2 regions of the Burkholderia stagnalis genome follow, and region 1 is predicted to be linked to the other one. Evidence: riboswitches for the same ligand, from Rfam matches in the RefSeq annotation. Region 1 holds a riboswitch; the other holds the start of a gene.
The links. Region 1 has a riboswitch for cobalamin ahead of ABFO07_RS10670 (HoxN/HupN/NixA family nickel/cobalt transporter). Riboswitches for the same ligand answer to the same signal wherever they lie in the genome.

Region 1 (5,503 bases):
CGGCAGACGTTCGAAATGCGTCAGGTAGTCGGCGAGCGCGAAGCTCTGGAACGCGGGCCGCAGCGCGTGCATCGCCGGGTCGTTGGTCACGCCTTCGGTGAGCCGCGCGATCAGCGCGTCGCCGTCGGCCGGCAAGTCCGCGACCCGGTAGCCCGCGTCGCGCAGCGTCGCGAGCACGCCGAGCGCCGACGCGGGCGTGTCGAGCCCGACGCCGTTGCCGATCCGCCCTTCGCTCTGCGGATAGTTCGCGAGAATCAGCGCGACGCGCTTGTCCGCGTTGTCGAGCGTACGCAGCCGGCACCAGCCGCGCGCGAGCGCCGCGACGAAGCCGATGCGCTCCGCGTCGGGCTGGTAGCGCACCACGTCGACCTCGGTATGCGGGCAGCGGTAGGCAAGCCCCTTGAAGCTCACCGCGCGCGTGACGATACGGCCGTCGACTTCCGGCAGCGCGACGTGCATCGCGATGTCGCGCGCATGCAGCCCCTGATTGTCGGCGAGCCATGCGTCGCGGTTGCCGCCGGACAGGATCACCTGCAGCACCGGCGCATCGCCCGCGAGGATGTCGGGTTCGGGGTCGTCGATCGCGCCCGCCGCGAACGCGGTCGTGTTGAGCACGAGTGCGACGTCATGCGCTTCGCACAGCCGCGCGACGATCTCGCGGCTCACCGTGTCCTTCAGCGACGTCACCGCGACCGGCAGCGGATTCAGCCCTTCGCGGATCAACGCGTCGGCAAGCGCGTCGAACACCGCGGTGTTCGCGGCCTGCCAGTGCGCCTTGTAGAACAGGATCGCGACGACGCTCGCGCCGGGTGTCCAGCGCGGCAGCCAGTCGTCGATGCTGGCCGGGTCGCGCGCCGGGTGATACAGCGCGGCGGCCGGCAGCGGGCGCGGCGGCTCCGGCTCGTCGCCGAAACCGAGCGTGTGAAACGCGATGCTGCGCAACAGCGCCTCGGCGTTGTGCGCGCCGCCCTCGCGCAGGTAGCGCCACCACATCCGGCACAGCGCGGGGTCGACCGTGCTCTTCGCGATCAGGTTCGGGTCTTCCTGCAGGTCGCCCGAGAACATCGCAAGCCGCTGCTTCTGCCGCGACGCGAGCGACACCGCCTGCTCGATCCCGTACGGCCAATATGCCTCGCCGCCGAGGTGGTCGATCACGACCGCCTTCGCGTGCTTCAGCACGTCGTCGACGTAGAAATCGACCGACGCCGGCTGGCGCAGGAACGTCACGTTCGCGAGCCGCACGCTCGGAAAGCCACCGGCCAAGCGCGGCACGACGCTCGCGAGGAGCGACAGCGTCGTATCCGCCGAGCTCAGGATCACGATCTCGGCGGGCCGCTGGTCGATCCGGACGACGCCCTGCGTATCGTCGACGAAGCCGCCCGGCGTGGTGCGCAGCAGATGCATCGCGGGTTACGCCTGTTGCAGCTCGGCCGCGAGCGCCGCATCGAACGCGCGCTGCAGCTCGGCCGCGTCGAGATCCTCGCCGATCAGCACGAAGCGGCTCGCGCGCGCTTCGCCGTCCTGCCAGCGGCGGTCGAAGTAGCTGTCGAAACGGCGGCCGACGCCCTGGATCACGAGCCGCATCGGCGCGTCCGGCAGCGCGGCGAAGCCCTTCGCGCGATAGATCGTGTGGGTTTCGACGACGCGCTTGAGCGCGGCGATCGTCGCATCCCGCGAACCCGCGTCGCCGCTGACGACCACCGAATCGAAATCGTCGTGATGGTGGTCGTGATCCTCGTCGTCGGCCGAGCCGTGGTGGTCGTGGCGCAGGTGGATGGTTTCCTCGGACGCCGATTCGAGCCCGAGCAGCATCGCGAGATCGAGCTCGCCGCGCTCGGCGCGCACGATCTTCACCTGCGGCGGGATCTCCTCGCGGATCGCCGCCTCGACCTGCGCGAGCTGCGCAGCGTCGACGAGGTCGGCCTTGTTGACGATCACGAGATCGGCGGACGACAGCTGGTCGGCGAACAGCTCGTGCAGCGGCGATTCGTGGTCGAGGTTCGGGTCGGCGCGGCGCTGCGCGTCGACCGCCTGCGGGTTCTCGGCGAACTGCCCGCTCGCGGTGGCCGGCCCGTCGACGACGGTCACGACCGCATCGACCGTGAAGCTGTTGCGGATCGTCGGCCAGTTGAACGCCTGCACGAGCGGCTTCGGCAGCGCGAGGCCGGACGTCTCGATCAGCACGTGGTCGATGTCGGCGCGGCGCTCGACGAGCGCTTCCATCACCGGGTAGAACTCCTCCTGCACGGTGCAGCACAGGCAGCCGTTCGCGAGTTCGTAGAGCTGGCCGGACGCTTCGCCCTCGCCGTCGTCGCAGCCGATCCCGCAGCCCTTGAGGATTTCGCCGTCGATGCCGAGCTCGCCGAACTCGTTGACGATCACCGCGATGCGGCGGCCCTGCGCGTGTTGCAGGATGTGGCGCATCAGCGTCGTCTTGCCGCTGCCGAGAAAGCCCGTGACGATGGTGACGGGCAGCTTGCGCATGGTCATGGAATGTCCTGTGTCGTAAAAGGGAGTCAGGCGGAGATCGTCACGTCGATCTCGTCGTAGCGCTTCATGCGGTAGATCGCGGCCGACACGAGCCAGCACGCGAGGAACAGGCCGATCACCACGTAGCCGAGCATGCCGAAGTGCGACGCGACCATCGCGGCGAAGTCCCACACGGGGCCCTGCAGCGACAGCTTGTCGGCGAGCAGCGCGAGTACCTCGATGCCGCCGATCAGCGCGGCGACCAGCACCGATACGAACGTGATCGTCATGTTGTAGTAGATCTTGCGGATCGGCCGCACGTACGCCCAGCGGTACGCGCCCATCATCAGGATGCCGTCGGTCGTATCGACGAGCGTCATGCCGGCCGTAAACAGCGCGGGCAGGACCATCACCGACCAGAACGACAGGCCGCCCTGCACCTGCGTGGCCGAGATGCCGAACAGCGCGATCTCGGTCGCGGTGTCGAAGCCGAAGCCGAACAGGAAGCCGACCGGATACAGGTGCCAGCTGCGCGACACGAGGCGGAACAGCGGCCGGAACAGCCGCGCGAGCACGCCGCGCTGGTTCAGCAGCATGTCGAGGTCCGCCTCGACGATCGCTTCGCCGCGCCGCGCGGCGCGGAACGTCCGGTACACGGAAATCAGGATCAGCAGGTTCGCGGCCGCGAGCACCAGCAGGAAGAACGCCGACACGCTGGTGCTGATCACGCCGCCCCACGCCTTCATGCTTTCGAAGCGCGACAGCGACGCGGCGGTGAGCGCGACCGCGACGGACATCACGATCACCACCGTCGAATGGCCGAGCGAGAAGAACAGGCCCGCGCCGAGCGGGCTGCGGCCTTCCTGCATCAGCTTGCGGGTGACGTTGTCGATGGCGGCGATGTGGTCGGCGTCGACCGCGTGGCGCAGGCCGAACACGTACGCGAGCAGCGCGGTGCCGAGCAGCACGGGCTGGTCGTGGAACGCGACGAAAGCCCAGATCCACGCGCCGGCGTTGAACGCAATGAGCAGCGCATAGATCGCGACGATTTTGCCGCGCAGGCCGGACGGGCTGTCGTTGAACAGGCGGAAGAACGAGTCGAGCATGGTGCTCCCTGGCGAACGGTCGACATGGTGAATGCCAACACGGCCGGCGCCATACGCTCGGGCCCGCGCGCGCTGCCGGATGCCGGGCCGGCGCGAAGCGCGCGGCGGGCCGGAATGCGGAACACGCTCGGATACCGGACGCGCTGCGGCGGCGGCCGTGGACGATGCGCCGCATCCCCGCGGCGCTGAACCCCTCGTCTCGGCCGGTATCCGGGCTGACGAACACGCCGCTTCGCCTTCCCGGACGCGCGACGCATCCAGTGGCGGTCGTCCGCATGCGCAGCAGGCATGCGGCGAAGCGGCGCTGCCTTGCGCGTGGCGCAAGGCGTTCGCTTACCGTTGCGGGGGCAGCACAGGTTGGCATGGCTGCGGGGCAGCCGAGCGTCCTGTTTCCCGTTTAACTGCGCGCGCCGGGAAGGCGCGCGCGAGCACCGAAACGCGTGCGAGTGTAGGCGTCGCGGGCGGGAGCGTCAAGGCGAGACGGCGGGCCGGCCGGAACGCTCACGCCGCGCGCGCCGCCCCCTCCGCGATCGCCTTGCGCAGCCCCGTCCGTGCGGGGCAAGCCGATGTTGGTATGCGTCCCCTCCGCCGCATGCGTCCGGCAGTCGGCAATCCAGGCCTTGCTCGTGACGTCAGGCGGATGATCGCAAACCAATTTGCGGCCGCGCAATGCATCGGCTGCCGGATCGATCTCGATCGAATGCGGGCTCAATCGGCCGGCCCTCCGGGCCAATGGCACGCTGTGCTATCGTATGCGCCGCGTTCGGTGCTCGCGCCCACCCTCCGGCGGGCGCAGTTAAACGGGAAACAGGAGGCGGCGCGACCGCCCGGCCTGTGCTGTCCCCGCAACGGTACGCCGCCCGCGTGACGCGCCCCGAGCGCGCACGCCCATGCCGCCCACGATGCCACTGCCCGCCAGCGCCGGGTGGGAAGGCCGCGGCCTGGCAAGCGGCCAGCCCGGATACCGGCCGACGCAAGGGGCGAGCACGACGCTCGCGAACGCCCGGTCCGCGGGGGACGGACTGCGTGCGCTGACCGTGCGCCTATCATGCGCTTATGCCCGCGTCGAGCGGGCCCCGTTCATTCCGCTATGCATCGCATCCTCGCAGGCCGGCTTCGCGCCCTCCGTTCGCCGCACGCCACCGCTTCGTCACGGCTCGCGCCGTGCCGCGCGCGATGAGCCGCGCCTGGCTGGTCGGCGCCGGCCCCGGCGACGCGGACCTGCTGACGCTCAAGGCGGTGCGCGCGATCGGCGCGGCCGACGTGTTGCTCGTCGACGATCTCGTGAACCCGGACGTGCTGCAGCATGCGCGCGCCGACGCAATCGTCGAACACGTCGGCAAGCGCGGCGGCCACGCGTCGACGCCGCAGGAAGCGATCATCGCCGCGATGCTCGCGCACCTGCGCGCAGGCCGCAGCGTCGCGCGCCTGAAAGGCGGCGACCCGTTCGTGTTCGGCCGCGGCGGCGAGGAGCTGATCGCGCTCGGCGCGGCGGGCTTTCCGGTCGAGGTCGTGAGCGGCATCACCGCCGGCATCGCCGCGCCGGCCGCGCTCGGCATCCCGGTCACGCATCGCGGCGATGCGCAGGGCGTGATCTTCGTCACCGGCCACGGCGCGGGCGACGACGAACCGGACTGGCACGCGCTCGCCGCGACCCGCATGACACTCGTGATCTACATGGGCATCCGCCGGCTCGGCGCGATCGCCGCCGCGCTGCGCGCGGGCGGCCTGCCGGACGACACGCCGTGCGCGGCGATCGAATCGGCGACGCGGCCCGGGCAGCGTCACGCGCTGGCGACGCTCGCGACGCTGGTCGACACCGTCGGCGCGGCCGGCATCGGCTCGCCGGCGATCGTCGTGATCGGCCGCGTCGCCGCGCTGGCCGCCGATCCCGCGGTGCAGGCCGCGCTGGCCGGCGCCGCTCCGCC
Region 2 (5,503 bases), on a different replicon from region 1:
GCCGCACCGATGACGCAGCGCACCGCCACCACCGCGCGCACCACTGGCACCGTTCCTGCATACGCATCGACCGCGCCACCGCGCGCCCGCCGCGACCGCGATTCGCGCCGGCCCCCAACCTGACGGAGACACCCTGTGAGCACACCCGCATCGGCAGTTCATTCCAGCATGAAGGCCGCGGTCTGGCGCGGCCGCCGCGACATCCGCGTCGAGGAGGTGCCCGTTCCGGGCCAACCCGCCGCGGGCTGGGTCACGATCCGCGTGCACTGGTGCGGCATCTGCGGCTCGGACCTGCACGAATACGTCGCGGGCCCGGTCTTCATCCCGGTCGACGCGCCGCACCCGCTGACGGGCCTGAAAGGCCAGTGCATCCTCGGCCACGAATTCAGCGGCGAGATCGCGGCGCTCGGCGCGGGCGTGACGGGCTTCGCGCTCGGCGAGCGCGTGACGGCCGACGCGTGCCAGCATTGCGGCACCTGCTGGTATTGCCGGCACGGCCTGTACAACGTCTGCGAGAACCTCGCGTTCACCGGGCTGATGAACAACGGCGCGTTCGCCGAATTCGTGAACGTGCCCGCCGAGCTGCTGTACAAGCTGCCCGACGGCTTTCCGACCGAGGCCGGCGCGCTGATCGAGCCGCTCGCGGTCGGGCTGCATGCGGTGAAGAAGGCCGGCAGCATCGTCGGCCAGACGGTGGTCGTGGTCGGCGCGGGCACGATCGGCCTGTGCACGATCATGTGCGCGAAGGCGGCCGGCGCCGGGCGCGTAATCGCGCTGGAAATGTCGGCGGCGCGCAAGCAGAAGGCGCTGGAGGTAGGCGCGAGCGCGGTGATCGACCCGAAGGAAACCGATGCGCTCGCGCAGGTCAAGGCGCTGACGGGCGGCTACGGCGCGGACGTGTCGTTCGAGTGCATCGGCCACACCGCGACCGCGAAGCTCGCGATCGACGTGATCCGCAAGGCCGGCAAGGCCGTGATGGTCGGCATCTTCGAGGAACCGGGCGCGTTCAACTTCTTCGACCTCGTGTCGACCGAGAAGGAAGTGATCGGCTCGCTCGCGTACAACGGCGAATTCGCGGACGTGATCCGCTTCATCGCGGACGGCCGCATCGACGTGCAGCCGCTGATCACCGGACGGATCGCGCTCGGCGACATCGTGTCGCGCGGCTTCGAGGAGCTGGTCAACCACAAGGACCGCAACGTGAAGATCATCGTCCGGCCGACGGCCGGCTGACGTGCGCGCCGGGGCCGGCCGCCCATCGCCGGCCCCGGCGCGCCGCCGCAATCGCGCGGCGCGTTACGCGCGCGAGCCGACCAGCCCGCTGCGCTCGGCGAGCGCGCCGAACAGCAGGCCGATCGTCGTCCACATCACGGCCTGCATGCCGATCGCGGCCACGCGGAATTTCCACAGCAACGCGGCCGGGAACCCGTCGGGCACTTCGTTGAAGTCCGGCAGCGCGAACTGCACGAGCGCGATCAGCACGACGAACACGAGCCCGCCGCCGATCGACGCGTTCCATTCGCCGACGCGCGCGGCCAGCTGGCGGCGCACGCCGAGCGAGAACACCATCGCGGCAATCGAGATCGCGATCATCAGGAAGAACAGCCCCGTGCGCACGCCGATCGTTTCCGGATCGCCGACCGCCGGCGGATTGGCCGGGTATTTGAGGTTCGGCACGACGACCAGCGCGACGAACGCGGCCAGCGCGAGCCATGCGGACAACGCCCGCGCGCCGAGCTTCCCGACCCGCCCGTACGCATACGCGAACGTCAGTGCGAACAGCCCGCCGAACGCGGCCCCGTACGTGACGACGGCGGTCAGCAGGCCGACGCCGGCCTGCGTGTCACGGCTGACGAGTTCGGCTTCCGGCTCGTCGCCGTGCGAATGGGCTTCGCCATGCTTCTCTTCGAACGCGATCGCCTGGCTGACGTGCGGCTCCCCGGCCACCCTGGCGAAACCGAACGTGAGCAGACCCGCGGCAATGCCCGCGAGCATGCCGCGTACCAACAGCTTTCCGACCATGAACGCCCCCTGTCAGTGGCAAGGAAAGCCGAGCAGATGGCGGCCGTCGTGAACGAACTCGTGGACGAACATGCCGGGAATCAGCGACGTCGCGCCCTCTTCGGCGCCGACGAAGTACAGCGCCAGCAACAGGAGCAGGCCGCCGAACACGGCCCACGGCAGGAGTTCCCGGACGGGAATGGGCGCCGGTGCGACAACCGGCTTGAGAACTGCGTCGCTCATGATGAAACCTCCAGGGGGGAAAGCGCGCCCCGACGAACGGTTGAAGAATGACAGTGGCGACGAAGGCAGGTCTGGCTTTCGGAAACGTTGGCGACCGATTACAGTGGCGCGACCGCGCCGGATTCACACCGGCTTCCGCACTTCGCAACGGGGGGATTGTACGCGTGAACGTTCCGGATCAGAAAGCGTCGCGCCGCACGCCGTCGCCGCAGCGTACGCAGGTGCTGCTGATCGCCCATGCCGCGACGCAGGCCATGCGCACGGGCACGTTCCCCGACGACGACGCGCTGGACGCGCACGCACTCGCGCAGGTCGCCGATGCACGCGCGCGGTTGCCGCAGTTGCAATATCCGCCCGGCGCGACTGCGCTATGCGGCCCGGCACGCTGCGCACGGCAAACCGCCGCCGCGCTGGCGCTGCCGGCGGCCATCGAGCCGGCGCTGGCCGACTGCGACTACGGCGCGTGGCGCGGCCGGCGTCTCGCCGACATCGCGCACGACGCGCCCGCGCAGCTCCACGCGTGGCTGACCGATCCGGCCGCGTCGCCGCACGGCGGCGAATCGTTCGACGCGGTGCGGCACCGGGTCGCCGCGTGGCTCGACCGGCTGCCGGCCGGCAACGTCGTTGCGATCGCATCGGCCGCGGTGATCCGCGCGGCGCTTGCGCACGCGGCGTGCGCTGCGCCGGAATCGGCGTGGCGCGCGGACGTCGCGCCGCTGTCGACGGTCGAGCTCGCGCGCGATGCGCACGGATGGTCGGTCGTATCCGGGTTCCCGCCCCGTGCAAGCGGCGATTGAATGCCGATATACTCGATCGCATCTGATTCGAGTTTCCGAACCCGTCTCATGGAACCTCCCGTGAAACCGCGCGCCGGCCTGCTCCTCGAACTCGTCGTCAACCTGCTGCTGCCGTGGGTCGCGTACCGGATCGCCCATCCGTACGTCGGCGAAGTCGGCGCGCTGTACGCGTCGGCGATTCCGCCGGTCGTCTGGTCCATCGTCGAATTCATCCGCACGCGCCGCGTCGACGCGGTGAGCGCCGTCGTGCTGTTCGGCATCGCGCTGTCGATCGTCGCGATGGCGCTCGGCGGCAGCCCGCGCGCGCTGCTGATGCGCGAATCGCTCGCGTCCGGCGCGATCGGCATCGTGTTCCTGCTGTCGCTCGTGCGCGAACGTCCGCTGATCTTCTATCTCACGCGCGCCACCGTGGCCCGCGGCATGGCGGGCGGCGCCGCGCGCTTCGAATCCGCGTGGGACGAGCAGCCCGTGCTGCGGCAGACGCTGCGCCTGATGACGTTCGTCTGGGGCGCCGGGATGAGCCTGGAAATGCTGTTCCGCTGCTGGATGGTGGTGAACTGGCCCGTCGAGCGCGTGCTGGTCGTTTCGCCGATCACCGGCTATGCGGTGTTCGGCGGCCTGCTGGTCTGGACGTTCTGGTACCGGCGGCGCATCCGCGAGCGCAGCAGCGTCGACATCCCGAACCGCGACGGTTTCACCGAAACCGCCGGCCGCTGACGGCCGCGCGGCGCGCATGCGCCGGCCCGCCCCATTCTGCGGCCGAACCTGACGGTCCTGTATGATGCGCGGCGTCTTGTCTGATCAATACGCCGCTCATGTCCGTTACGACCCTCCCGTTCATCGCGACCTGGATCGCCCTGTTCGCCGCCGCGGCGCTCGCCTGGTGCCGCCCGCTGCGCATGGCCAGCCTGGTGCTCGCGGCCGTCGGCTATGCCGGCGCGCTCGCGCTCGGCCAGCTCGCGCCGCTCGCGCTGGTGCCGTTTGCGGTGCTCGCGCTGGCCGCGTGGGGCGTGTCCGCGGCGCGCCCGCCCGCGGTGCGCGTCGCCGCGCATGTCGTATTCATCGCCGTCGCGGTCGCGCTGAGCCTGCACCTGCTCCCCGGCTTCCATAACCCGCGCGTGATCGAGCCGACCCGCTTCACGCCCGACGCCGCGCCGTTCACGATGTACCTGAATCTCGACAAGCCGCTCGTCGGCCTGTGGCTGCTGTGGGTGCTGCCGTGGGTTCATCCGCGCATCGCGCTGTCGCGCGCGTGGCGCACGGGCGTCGTCGCCGCGCTCGCGACGTCCGCGGCGTGCCTCGCCGGCGCCACCGCATTCGGCATGGTCGGCTGGGCGCCGAAGTGGCCGGCGGCCGGCTGGCTGTGGCTCGCGAACAACCTGCTGCTCGTGACGCTCGCCGAGGAGGCGCTGTTTCGCGGCTACGTGCAGGGCGGGCTGACGCGGGTGCTGGCGGGGTTCGCGTGGGGGCCGTGGGCGGCGCTCGCGGTGGCCGCGGTGCTGTTCGGCGCCGCGCACGCGGCGGGCGGCTGGCCGTGGATCGTGCTCGGCACGGTGGCCGGCGTCGGCTACGGCCTCGCGTTCCGCCGCGGCGGCCTGTTCGCGGCCGCGCTCGCGCACGCCGGGCTGAACGCAATCCACTTCGGCCTGTTCACCTACCCGATGCTGGCTGCCGCGCGCTGATGCGCGGCCGATGGCGGGCTTACTTGATCTGGTCGGCGATCGGCTGCAGGAATTCGGAGAAGCCGGTCAGCATGATCTGCACGCCGATGCACAGCAGCAGGAACGCGGACACGCGCATCGCAACCTTGGTGCCTTCGGTGCCGAGATAGCGCGCGAGGAACGCGGAGCGGCTGTAGGTCTGCCAGATCACCACCGCGACGAGCGCGGACACGGCCAGCGACACGATGCTCGACAGCATGAATTCCGACAGCTTGTGCGTGCGGTTCGCGTTCAGCGCGATCGCGGTCGCGATCGAGCCGGGGCCGGTCGTCAGCGGCATGGTCAGCGGGAAGAATGCGCGCGTCATGATCGCGTTCGCGTCGATCGGCTTGACGGGCGTGTCGCCGCCGCCCGGCACGTCCGGCTCGTTCAGCATCCGCCAGCCCGACACGGCCACCGCGAAGCCGCCGCCGATGCGCAGCGCTTCCATCGAGATCCCGAAGAAATGCAGCACCGGCGTGCCGGCGAAGAACGCGACCATCAACACGATGAACGAGTTGAACGCGACCTTCTTCGCGAGCATGTCGCGCTCGTGCTCGGTCAGCGATTCGGTGCGTTCGAGGAACAGGAACGCGATGCCGATCGGATTGATGATGCCCATCAGGCCGGTGAAGCCGAACAGGATCTCGGAGATAAGGCGGTTGACGATCATCGGGCAGGGAACGGTCAAGGCATAACCGGCGGGCGTGCCGGGGGTCACGCATTGTAGAGCAAGCCTTTCCGTTTGCGGGACGGGCGGGA

Region 2: another riboswitch for cobalamin. It lies ahead of ABFO07_RS21245 (CbtB domain-containing protein); the one in region 1 lies ahead of ABFO07_RS10670 (HoxN/HupN/NixA family nickel/cobalt transporter).

The regions. Positions count from the first base shown of each region.
Region 1 covers NZ_CP156685.1:2,292,117-2,297,619, forward strand. The annotation lists gene cobN (cobaltochelatase subunit CobN) at 1-1,404, opposite strand, end outside; gene cobW (cobalamin biosynthesis protein CobW) at 1,411-2,490, opposite strand; gene ABFO07_RS10670 (HoxN/HupN/NixA family nickel/cobalt transporter) at 2,517-3,575, opposite strand; cobalamin riboswitch at 3,760-4,026, opposite strand; cobalamin riboswitch at 4,322-4,562, shown strand; gene cobA (uroporphyrinogen-III C-methyltransferase) at 4,752-5,503, shown strand, end outside.
Region 2 covers NZ_CP156686.1:984,001-989,503, reverse strand. The annotation lists gene ABFO07_RS21255 (2,3-butanediol dehydrogenase) at 169-1,233, shown strand; gene ABFO07_RS21250 (CbtA family protein) at 1,297-2,022, opposite strand; gene ABFO07_RS21245 (CbtB domain-containing protein) at 2,035-2,244, opposite strand; cobalamin riboswitch at 2,292-2,433, opposite strand; gene ABFO07_RS21240 (histidine phosphatase family protein) at 2,409-3,041, shown strand; gene ABFO07_RS21235 (VC0807 family protein) at 3,102-3,758, shown strand; gene ABFO07_RS21230 (CPBP family intramembrane glutamic endopeptidase) at 3,857-4,723, shown strand; gene ABFO07_RS21225 (MarC family protein) at 4,743-5,414, opposite strand.